2 regions of the Actinomadura keratinilytica genome follow, and region 1 is predicted to be linked to the other one. Evidence: riboswitches for the same ligand, from Rfam matches in the RefSeq annotation. Region 1 holds a riboswitch; the other holds the start of a gene.
The links. A riboswitch is a leader RNA that binds a small molecule or an ion and turns the genes downstream of it on or off. The one in region 1 is predicted to bind ZMP and ZTP.
Positions count from the first base shown of each region.

Region 2: another riboswitch for ZMP and ZTP. It lies ahead of ABD879_RS26065 (bifunctional methylenetetrahydrofolate dehydrogenase/methenyltetrahydrofolate cyclohydrolase); the one in region 1 lies ahead of ABD879_RS24990 (serine hydroxymethyltransferase).

Region 1 covers NZ_BAABDO010000099.1:16,065-21,301, forward strand. Annotated here, with positions in the region: gene ABD879_RS24980 (GNAT family N-acetyltransferase) at 1-335, shown strand, start outside; gene ABD879_RS24985 (class I SAM-dependent methyltransferase) at 388-1,218, shown strand; gene ABD879_RS24990 (serine hydroxymethyltransferase) at 1,185-2,456, opposite strand; ZMP/ZTP riboswitch at 2,518-2,604, opposite strand; gene ABD879_RS24995 (class I SAM-dependent methyltransferase) at 2,654-3,277, opposite strand; gene ABD879_RS25000 (RNA polymerase-binding protein RbpA) at 3,412-3,786, opposite strand; gene secG (preprotein translocase subunit SecG) at 3,900-4,142, opposite strand; gene tpiA (triose-phosphate isomerase) at 4,323-5,117, opposite strand; gene ABD879_RS25015 (phosphoglycerate kinase) at 5,122-5,237, opposite strand, start outside.
Region 2 covers NZ_BAABDO010000110.1:478-5,714, reverse strand. Annotated here, with positions in the region: gene ABD879_RS26070 (FHA domain-containing protein) at 1-274, shown strand, start outside; gene ABD879_RS26065 (bifunctional methylenetetrahydrofolate dehydrogenase/methenyltetrahydrofolate cyclohydrolase) at 1,003-1,854, opposite strand; ZMP/ZTP riboswitch at 1,925-2,010, opposite strand; gene ABD879_RS26060 (hypothetical protein) at 2,047-2,226, opposite strand; gene purH (bifunctional phosphoribosylaminoimidazolecarboxamide formyltransferase/IMP cyclohydrolase) at 2,434-4,014, opposite strand; gene purN (phosphoribosylglycinamide formyltransferase) at 3,977-4,654, opposite strand; gene ABD879_RS26045 (hypothetical protein) at 4,789-5,237, shown strand, end outside.

The DNA of each region.
Region 1 (5,237 bases):
ACGGGTCGCTGCTGGCGCTGGCGCACCTGATCCACGTGCTGGACCCGGGCGTGGCCGAGCTGGCGTTCCTGGTGGAGGACGCCTGGCAGGGCCGCGGCCTCGGCCGGGCGCTGACCGAACTGCTGGTCGTGCTGGGCCGCGAACGCGGGCTGGTGGAGCTGCGGGCGACGACGCTGACCGAGAACCGGCGCACGCTGCGGCTGCTGGCCTCGCTGGGCGGCCGGGTCCGGCGCACCGGCGAACCCGGCGTCGCCGAGGTGCGGCTGCGCCTGGACGGCCGCGGCACCGCCCCGTCCGCCCCCGCGGGCGGCTCGCTCGCCCGCCAGAGGGCGTAGCGGCCGCCCGGCCCCGCCGTCGCGCCGCCCCGGCCCCCGCCGGGCTGGCAGGATGGCGCGGGTGAGCGGCATCTACGACGAACCACGGGTGTACGAGCTGGCGTGCGGGTTCCGGGACGTGCCCGCCGAGGTGGACGCGCTGCTGGCCTGGTGCGCGCGGCACCGCCGCGGCGGGCCGGTCCGCACCGTGCTGGAGCTGGCCGCCGGACCCGCCGAGCACGCCCGCGAGTTCGCCCGGCGCGGCATCGCGGCCACCGCCCTGGACATCAACCCGGCGATGTGCGCCTACGCCGAGCGGGCCGCCGAGCGCCAGGGGGTCGGCCTGCGCGTCGTGCGGGACGACATGACCTCCTTCGCGCTCGGCCGCCGGTTCGACCTGGTGGTGACCATGCTGGACTCCACGTCCCACCTGATGACGCTGGACGCGTTCACCGCCCACCTGGACCGGGCCGCCGCCCACCTGGCCGACGGCGGCCTGTACATCGTGGAGATGTCGCACCCCCGCGACCGGCTGTCCGACGAGCCGAGCGTCAGCACCGGGTGGACGGTGGAACGCGGCGGCGTGCACGTCACGGTGCGGTGGGGCGAGCCCACCGACCGCCTCGACCCGGTCACCCAGATCTCCGACGACCACGTCACGGTCACCGTCACCGAGGGCGCCGCGACCCGGGTGGTCCGCGACGTGGTGCCGTACCGGTTCTGGTCGGCGACCGAGGTGGAGGCCGCCGTGCGCCTGTCCGGGGCGCTGCGCGTCGTGGCCCGCTACGGCGACTTCGGCGACGTGCCCGTCACCGATCCGGAGGCGTGGCGGATGATCCTGGTGCTCGCCCGCGCCGTCCCGGACGCCGGTCAGGGGGCGGGCGCCCAGCCCGGCATCGGGTAGGCGGCCATGAGTTCGCGGACCTCCCCGGCGACGCGGTCCAGCGCCGTGTCGTCCTGCTTGGCCGCGGCCTGGACGACCTCGTCGATCCAGGCGGCGATCCGCGGCATCTCGCCCTCGGTGAGGCCGCGCGTGGTGATCGCCGCGGTGCCCAGCCGCAGCCCGGACGGGTCGAACGGCTTGCGCGGGTCGAACGGCACGGTGTTGTAGTTCAGCTCGATGCCCGCCCGGTCCAGGGCCTGCGCGGCGGGCTTGCCGGGCACGCCCCGGCCGGTCAGGTCGATCAGGATCAGGTGGTTGTCGGTGCCGCCGGACACCAGGTCGAAGCCGCGCTCGGCGAGCGCGGCGGCCAGGGCCCGGGCGTTGGCGACGACCTGATGCGCGTAGTCGGCGAAGTCCGGCCGGGCCGCCTCCTCCAGCGCCACCGCGATGGCCGCGGTGGTGTGGTTGTGCGGCCCGCCCTGCAGGCCGGGGAAGACGGCCTTGTCGACGGCCTTGGCGTGCTCCTCCGTCGTCATGATCATGGCGCCGCGCGGGCCGCGCAGCGTCTTGTGCGTGGTGGTGGAGATCACGTCGGCGTGGCCGACCGGCGACGGGTGCGCGCCGCCCGCGATCAGCCCCGCGATGTGGGCGATGTCGGCGGCCAGCACCGCGCCGACCTCCCGGGCGATCTCGGCGAACGCCGCGAAGTCGATGGTGCGCGGGATGGCGGTGCCGCCGCACCAGATCAGCTTGGGCCGTTCGCGGCGGGCCAGGTCGCGGACCTCGTCCAGGTCGATGCGGCCGGTGTCGGCGCGCACCCCGTAGCGGACGGGCCGGAACCACTTGCCGGTCGCCGACACCGACCAGCCGTGCGTGAGGTGGCCGCCCATCGGCAGCGACATGCCCATGACGGTGTCGCCGGGCTCCAGGAACGCCATGTAGACGGCGAGGTTGGCGGGCGACCCCGAGTACGGCTGCACGTTGGCGTGCTCGACGCCGAAGACGCGCTTGGCCCGCTCGACGGCCAGCAGCTCGATCGGGTCGATGTACTGCTGGCCCTCGTAGTAGCGGCGGCCCGTGTAGCCCTCGGAGTACTTGTTGGTCAGGACGCTGCCCGTGGCCTCCAGGACGGCGGGCGACACGTAGTTCTCCGAGGCGATCAGCCGGACCTTCTCGTACTGGCGGCGCGCCTCGGCCTCCACGAGGTCCGCGACGGCCGGATCCTGGTCCCGCAGTCGGGCGATGGCCGGATCGTGCATGACATCCTCCGCGCTGTTCCAACGCCGGAGGCGCGGTGCGGGCACCCCCGGCCGACGGGGGCCCGTACACCCAGGCGCGCGGTGTGCGGACTACGTACGCTCCCCGGTGGTCGACTCCACCTTGACTGCGCCAGTCGCGTGCGTCCCATCCTAGACGGCGACGTCCCCGCCGCTCACGGCGCCGCGGGCCGCCGGGGTCACGCCGGCGGCAGGGCGGTGCCGATGACGCGGGGGGCGACCACCGACCACCGGGCCTCGCGCGGGAACACCAGCCTGCGGCAGCTCTCGATGCGGTATCCGGCGCGCCGCAGCTCCGCCACCGTGTCGCGGTTGGCGTGGCAGCCGCCCATCAGCCGCGACCACACCGGGTCGACGAGGTCCTGGCGGCGCCCCCAGCCGCCGTCGGCGCGCACGTGCTCGTAGAAGCGCAGCCGCCCGCCCGGCCGCAGCACCCGGCGGAACTCCGCCAGCGCGGCGGCGGGGACGGACACCGAGCACAGCACCCCGGACACCACGACCGCGTCGGCGCCGGCGTCGCCGAGCGGGATGTGCTCGGCGGTGCCGTCGGTCACCCGGACCTCGACCGGCGCCGAGCGCGCCGCCTCGGCCGCCTTCCCCCGCAGGTACGGCTGCGGTTCGACGGCGAGCACCTCGGTGACGCCCCGGGGGTAGTGCCGGAAGTTCAGCCCGTTGCCGGGCCCCACCTCCACGACCCGGCCGGTCAGCCCGGCCAGCAGCTCGCGGCGCAGCTCGGCGTGGCCGCGCGCCTCGGCCCGTCCCGCCACCAGATCGAAGAACCGGGCGAAGATCGCATTGCTCATGGCCCCGATCGTCGCGCAAAGGCCGTCCCCGCGGAACCCTCCGGTCCCCGGGCGGGCGCGGGCATGCGAACGGCCCGGCGCCCCTCCTTCGGGGACCCGGGCCGTGGGACGTCACGGGGGCGCGGACCGTGCGGTCAGCTGCGTCCCGCGGACTCCATGGCGGCCTTGACGGCGGCCCGCTTCTCGCGGAGCTTGGCGAGGGCCTCCTCCAGGATCGCCTCGCCGTCGGCGTCGCTGCGCCGCTCCTTCACGTAGGCCAGGTGCGTCTTGTACGGCTCGGTCTTCGGCGGGGCCGGGGGGTTGTCGCGGTCCTGCCCCGCGGGGAACCCGCAGCGGGGGCAGTCCCACGTGTCGGGAATGGCGACGTCCGTCGCGAAGCTGGGGCGCACCTCGTGCCGGTTGGCGCAGTAGAAGCTGACCCAGACGCGGGGGGCCGCCTCCCCGCGCTCGGCCTCTCCCATCGGACCGGCCCCAACCCGGCTGCCCCGAATCGCGTTGCCACTACCCACGGACTAACTCCTCGCTTGATTCTGCCGCTCGCTGGAATGCCGCCGCGTGCCGCGCCCTCCGGGACGGGCGCGGCACGGTGGCGCGACGGCCGGTGTCTCGGGTCCGGGCCCGCTCAGCCGACGCCCTTGCTCTTGAACAGCAGCCCGAGCACGACGATCGAGGCGAACCAGATCACCCCGACGCCGATGGTCAGCCGGTCGAGATTGCGCTCGACCACCGACGAGCCGCCCAGCGACGAGCTGATACCGCCGCCGAACATGTCGGACAGGCCCCCGCCCTTGCCCTTGTGCATCAGGACGAGGATCACCATCAGCACGCTGGTGATGGCGAGCACGACGGACGTTGCGATGATCACGTTTCAGCGCCTTCTCTGGCCGCCCCGCCGCACGGGGCGTGTTCTCGAACGGTTACACGGACAGGACATGGTACGAGCCGAGCGGTTTACCCGTCACGTACGAAGGGTACGACGGATTACCGGCTGGTTCGGCGAGAATCCGCATGTCGTTGCCGAATCGATCCGCAATCGAGGCGGTTCTCAGGCGGGCAGGTCCCGGTACCGGCAGATTTTGACGAACTCGCCGGCGTCCAGGCTGGCGCCGCCCACCAGCGCGCCGTCCACGTCCCGCTCCTTCATGAGCTTGGCGACGTTGCCGCTCTTGACCGAGCCGCCGTACAGCACGCGCACCTGGTCGGCCACGTCGCCGTCGTACAGCTCGGCGAGGCGGCCGCGGATCGCGCCGCACACCTCCTGCGCGTCCTGCGGGGTGGCGACCTCGCCGGTGCCGATCGCCCACACCGGCTCGTAGGCGATGACGACCGACCGGGCCTGCTCGGCGGGGATCTTCTCCAGCGCGCCGTCCACCTGGGCGAGCGTGTACGCCACGTGCTCGCCCGCCTTGCGCACCTCCAGCCCCTCCCCGACGCACACGATCGGGGTGACCTGGTTGGCGAAGGCGGCCTTGACCTTGGCGTTCACCAGCGCGTCGTCCTCGTTGTGGTACTGGCGGCGCTCGGAGTGCCCCACGACGACGTAGGAGCAGCCGAGGGCGGCCAGCATGGCGCCGGAGATCTCGCCGGTGTAGGCGCCGGAGGCGTGCGGCGAGACGTCCTGCGCGCCGTAGCGCAGCCCCAGCTTGTCCATCTCGACGCTGCTCTGCACCGAGCGCAGCGCGGTGAACGGCGGCAGCACCACCACCTCGACGGCCTCGTAGTCGGGCTCCTTGAGGGTGAAGCCGAGCTGCTGCACCAGCTTGATGGCCTCGAGGTGGGTGTTGTTCATCTTCCAGTTGCCGGCCATCAGCGGCTTGCGGGAAGAGGTCGCGGGCGCCATCGGGTCAGTCCTCCAGAGCGTTGAGGCCGGGCAGCGTCTTGCCCTCCAGGTATTCCAGGCTGGCGCCGCCGCCGGTCGAGATGTGCGAGAAGGCGCTCTCGTCGAAGCCGAGCCCGCGCA
Region 2 (5,237 bases), on a different contig from region 1:
CGAGGCCGCGGTCAAGCAGCACCTGCTGCGCCTCTACCAGAAGTTCCGGATCCCCGAGGGCGCCAACCGGCGCACCCGCCTCGCCAACGAGGTCATCGCGATGGGGCTCGTCCGCCCGCTGCCGCCGGTGCACGTGCCGCAGCAGAACCGGACGCCGGTGGACGCCCGCACCGCGGAGGTCCGCCGCCCCGGGCACGCCCCCGGCCACCCGCCGGGCCGCATCGGCACGCCCGGCCGGCCCCCGGCGGGCGCGGCGGGGCGCCGGGCGAGCTGACCTGACGCACTGAGCTTGCGGCCGCCCCCACGGCAGCGCAATCGGGGAGCGGCGCGCAAGGTTCGCCCGTACGGGGCCATGCGCCGAGGGCCACGGCCCCGTACGGGCGAACCCCCGCCCACCTCAAGCCACAACACCGAGCCCCGGCCACGCGGGCACTCACCGGTCACGCTGGGAGCCCCCGGCCACATCAAGGCCCAGACGACCACACCGACGACAAGGCAACCACGCCAAAACGCCGGGGGCGCACTGCACACACAGAGCACCGCGCATCCAGCAGCAGCCGCATGTGCACCCACCACCACGCTGGTACCGCGCTGCCACACCGGCTCAGAGGGCCACGCCGAAGCCGAACGACCTCGTCGGCAGCCACCGGTCACACCAAACCCCAGACACCGGAGACAAGGCACCCACGCCGAAACACCGGGGAGCGCCGCGCGCACAGGGGCACCGCGCGTCCGGCGGCAGCCGCATATGCACCAACCGCCACACCGGTGCCGCACTGCCACACCGGCTCAGACGGCCACGCCGAAGCCGAACGACCTCGCCGGCAGCCACCGGTCACACCAAACCCCAGACACCGGAGACAAGGCACCCACGCCGAAACACCGGGGAGCGCCGCGCGCACAGGGGGCACCACGCGCTCAATCACAACCGTGTGTGCCCCCACCACCGCGCTGTGCCGCGCTGCCGCATCGGTTCAGGCGGTCACACCGGAACTGCGCGGTTCAGGCCGTCGCGGCTTCGGCGGCTTCGACGACGTTGGCCAGGAGCATGGCGCGCGTCATGGGGCCGACGCCGCCGGGGTTGGGGGCGACCCAGCCCGCCACCTCGTGGACGTCCGGGGCGACGTCGCCGGTCAGCTTGCCGTCCACCCGGGACACGCCCACGTCCAGCACGGCGGCGCCGGGCTTGACCATGTCCGCGGTGATCAGCCCCGGGACGCCGGCGGCGGCCACGACGATGTCGGCCTGGCGGGTGTGCGCGGCCAGGTCGCGGGTGGCGGTGTGGCAGGACGTCACGGTGGCGTTCTCGGAGCGGCGGGTGAGCAGCAGGCCGAGCGAGCGGCCGACGGTCAGGCCGCGGCCGACGACGGTGACCTCGGCGCCGCGCAGCGGGACGTCGTAGCGGCGCAGCAGCTCCACGATGCCCTTGGGGGTGCACGGCAGCGGGGCGGGCCGCATGAGGACGAGCCGCCCCAGGTTGACCGGGTGCAGGCCGTCGGCGTCCTTGGCCGGGTCGATCAGCTCCAGCACGCGGTGCTCGTCCAGGCCCTTGGGCAGCGGCAGCTGGACGATGTAGCCGGTGCAGGCGGGGTCGGCGTTCAGCTCGGCGACGGCGCGTTCGACGTCCTCCTGCGAGGCGTCGGCGGGCAGGTCGCGGCGGATGCTCTCGATGCCCACCTCGGCGCAGTCGCGGTGCTTCATGTTGACGTAGGCGTGGCTGCCGGGGTCGTCGCCGACCAGCACGGTGCCGAGGCCCACGCGGACACCGCGTTCGCGCAGCGCGTCGACCCGCTTCTTCAGATCGGCCCTGATCTCCGCGGCCGTAACCTTGCCGTCCAGGATCCGTGCGGTCATATGCACCTCCGCGCTGTCGTGGCCGGGTCTTCCGTACGGACGGGCTCGTCGCGGGTTCCCCGGCTGCCGTCCCGTACACCCAGGCGCGCGGTGTCCGGATGTCGTTCGCTCCCCGGTGGTGACTCCACCTTGTCCGCGCCAGTCGCGTCCCCGCCATGCTATCGGCCGGGGCCGGGCCGCGGCGCGGGCGGATCAGTCCTCGTCGGGGCGGCCGTGCCAGGAGATCAGGCGGTCGGTGCCGTGCCAGCCGAGCTGGGCGGCCAGGATCGCGGCCAGGGCGGCGGCGACCAGGCCGATCAGCTGCCGCGCCTCCAGGAGCACGGACGTGGTCTGCACGACCATTCCCACCAGCACGGACACAACGGAGTCCATCGCGCCTCCAAGGGCTCAACGGTGATCGCCCGCCACGGACACGGGCCGGGCCACGGACGCGCCGGACGTCATCGGGGGTGCGGACGCGACCGACGGCGAGGCTACCAAGCCACCCGGGATGAAACCGCCCAGACCAGTACATACAGCCCGCCCACCGCGGACGCCGCCGGCCCGGTGCGGCGCACCGGGCCGGCGGACGCGGCGGCGTCAGTGGAAGAAGTGGCGCACGCCGGTGAAGTAGAGCGTGATGCCCGCGTCCTTGGCGGCGGCGATCACTTCCTCGTCGCGGATGGACCCGCCCGGCTCGACGATCGCCCGCACGCCCGCCTCGGCGAGCACCTGCAGGCCGTCGGGGAACGGGAAGTAGGCGTCGGACGCGCCGACCGCCGAGGCGGCCCGGTCGCCCGCCCGCGACACCGCCAGCCGCGCCGAGTCGACCCGGTTGACCTGGCCCATGCCGACGCCGACGGTGGCGCCGCCGGCGGCCAGCAGGATCGCGTTGGACTTGACCGAGCGGCACGCCTTCCACGCGAACGCCAGGTCGCGCAGCGTGGCCTCGTCGGCGGGGGCGCCGGTCTTCAGCTCCCAGTTCGCCGGGTCGTCGCCGGGGGCGTCCACCTTGTCGACGCTCTGCAGCAGCACGCCGCCGTCGATGCGCCGGTACTCCTCGGCGCTCGCCGGCCCCTCGGGGCAGCGCAGCAGCCGGATGTTCTTCTTGCGGGTGAGGATCTCCAGGGCGTCCTCGTCGAACCCCGGCGCCACGACGACCTCGGTGAACACGTCGGCGACCTGCTCGGCCATCGCCGCGGTCACCGGGCGGTTGACCGCGATGACGCCGCCGTAGGCCGACACCGGGTCGCAGGCGTGCGCCTTGCGGTGCGCCTCGGCCACGTCCGCGCCGACCGCGATGCCGCACGGGTTGGCGTGCTTGATGATCGCCACGGCGGGCTCGGCGAAGTCGTAGGCGGCGCGGCGGGCGGCGTCGGCGTCGACGTAGTTGTTGTACGACATCTCCTTGCCGTGCAGCTGCTCGGCGCCCGCCAGCCCCGCCGGGCCGCCCTGCGCCGTGTAGAGCGCGGCGCGCTGGTGCGGGTTCTCCCCGTACCGCAGGACGGCCTTGCGCTCCCAGGCGGCGCCGAGGAAGTCCGGCCAGCCCGACTCGGCGGCGTCGGCGTCGGCCGCGTACGGGCCGGCGAACCAGGACGCGACCGCCACGTCGTAGGCGGCGGTGTGCGCGAACGCGCGCGCGGCCAGGCGGCGCCGCTGCTCCAGCGTGAAGCCGCCCGCCGCCACGGCCTCCAGCACCTGGCCGTAGTCGGCCGGGTCGACGACGACGGCGACGCTGGCGTGGTTCTTGGCGGCGGCGCGCACCATCGTGGGGCCGCCGATGTCGATCTGCTCGACGCACTCGTCCGGCTTGGCGCCCGACGCCACGGTGGCGGCGAACGGGTACAGGTTCACCACGGCCAGGTCGAACGGCTCGACGCTCAGGTCCTCCAGCTGCTGGACGTGGTCGTCCTTGCGGCGGTCGGCCAGCAGCCCGGCGTGCACCTTGGGGTGCAGGGTCTTGACCCGCCCGTCCAGGCACTCGGGGAACCCGGTGAGCTTCTCGACCTTCATGACGGGCACCCCGGCGGCGGCGATCCGCCCGGCCGTGGAGCCGGTGGAGACGATCTCCACCCCGGCCTCGTGCAGGCCGCGGGCCAGCTCCTCCAGCCCCGTCTTGTCGTACACGCTGATCAGCGCGCGCTTAATCGTCACCCGACTCACCGGCCGAGCTCCCCTCATCGTCTCCGTCTACGGACGTGTCGCAGGTCCTGCACTTCATGGAGACCCGTCTGCCCCGCTGGGTCCAGCCGTCGCGGGCCAGGCGGCCCACGACCTCGACCAGCAGCCGCCGCTCCACCTGCTTGATGCGCTCGTGCAGGGTCTCCTCGTCGTCATGCCAGCCGACCCGGACGGCCTCCTGGGCGATGACGGGTCCGGTGTCCACGCCTTCGTCGACGAAGTGAACGGTACAGCCCGTCACCTTCACCCCGTAGTCCAGGGCTTGGCGGACGGCGTGCGCCCCGGGGAAGGCGGGCAGCAGCGCGGGATGGGTGTTGATGGTGCGGCCCCCGAACCGCTCCAGGAAGCGGGGGCCGAAGATCTTCATGAACCCGGCGGAGACGACCAGGTCCGGCTTGTGCTCGGCGACGGCGTCGGCGAGGGCGGCGTCCCACTGCGCGCGGTCGGGGAAATCGGGCAGGCGGACGACGAACGTCGGCAGCCCGGCGCGTTCGGCGCGCGCCACGCCGCCGGTGCCGTCGCGGTCTGCGCCCACGGCCACCACCTGCGCACCGTAGGCTGGATCCGAGCACGCGTCGAGCAGCGCCTGCAGGTTGGTCCCCGCACCGGAGACGAGGACGACGAGCCGGGCGGACACCATGACTCCCTGGTGGACGTTGGGGTTGACGGACCTGCGCGGCAGTGTCCGGGGCACTGACCGCCCAGCACGAAGCCTATCGGCCGTGCTCGGCAGGCCCCAAAGCGCATCGATCCCAGCGGCCAGGAGGAACGAACGTGAGTGAGCAGCCGGGCCAGGGCGACGGCGGCAACGTCCTTCGCCAGGACACCGGCCGGACCCCCGGCGACGACACTGCCCACGGTGGTCCAGCGGGCCCGCCGCCTCCGGGGCGCCCCCCGGTGAACGCGCCCGAGGAGCGCAACGGCTGGCGGGCCCTGTGGCTGGGCGTCGGCGCGCTGGTACTGGCGTGGCCCATGTTCCCGGTGGGCGTGGTGCTGGGCGTGGCGTCGCTCGTGGTGGGCGCCAAGGCCCAGCGGCGCGCGCGCCGGCGCAACGTTCTCGCTCCCGGCGCCACCCCCGGCATGGTGCTCGGCGCGGTGGGGCTGGCCATGGCCGCGGCGGCGGCCGCGATGGCGGTGGTGATCGGACCGGAGACGACCGGTTACAACAAGTGCATGCAGACGGCCAACACCAAGATCGACGAGGAGGCGTGCCGCGACCGGTA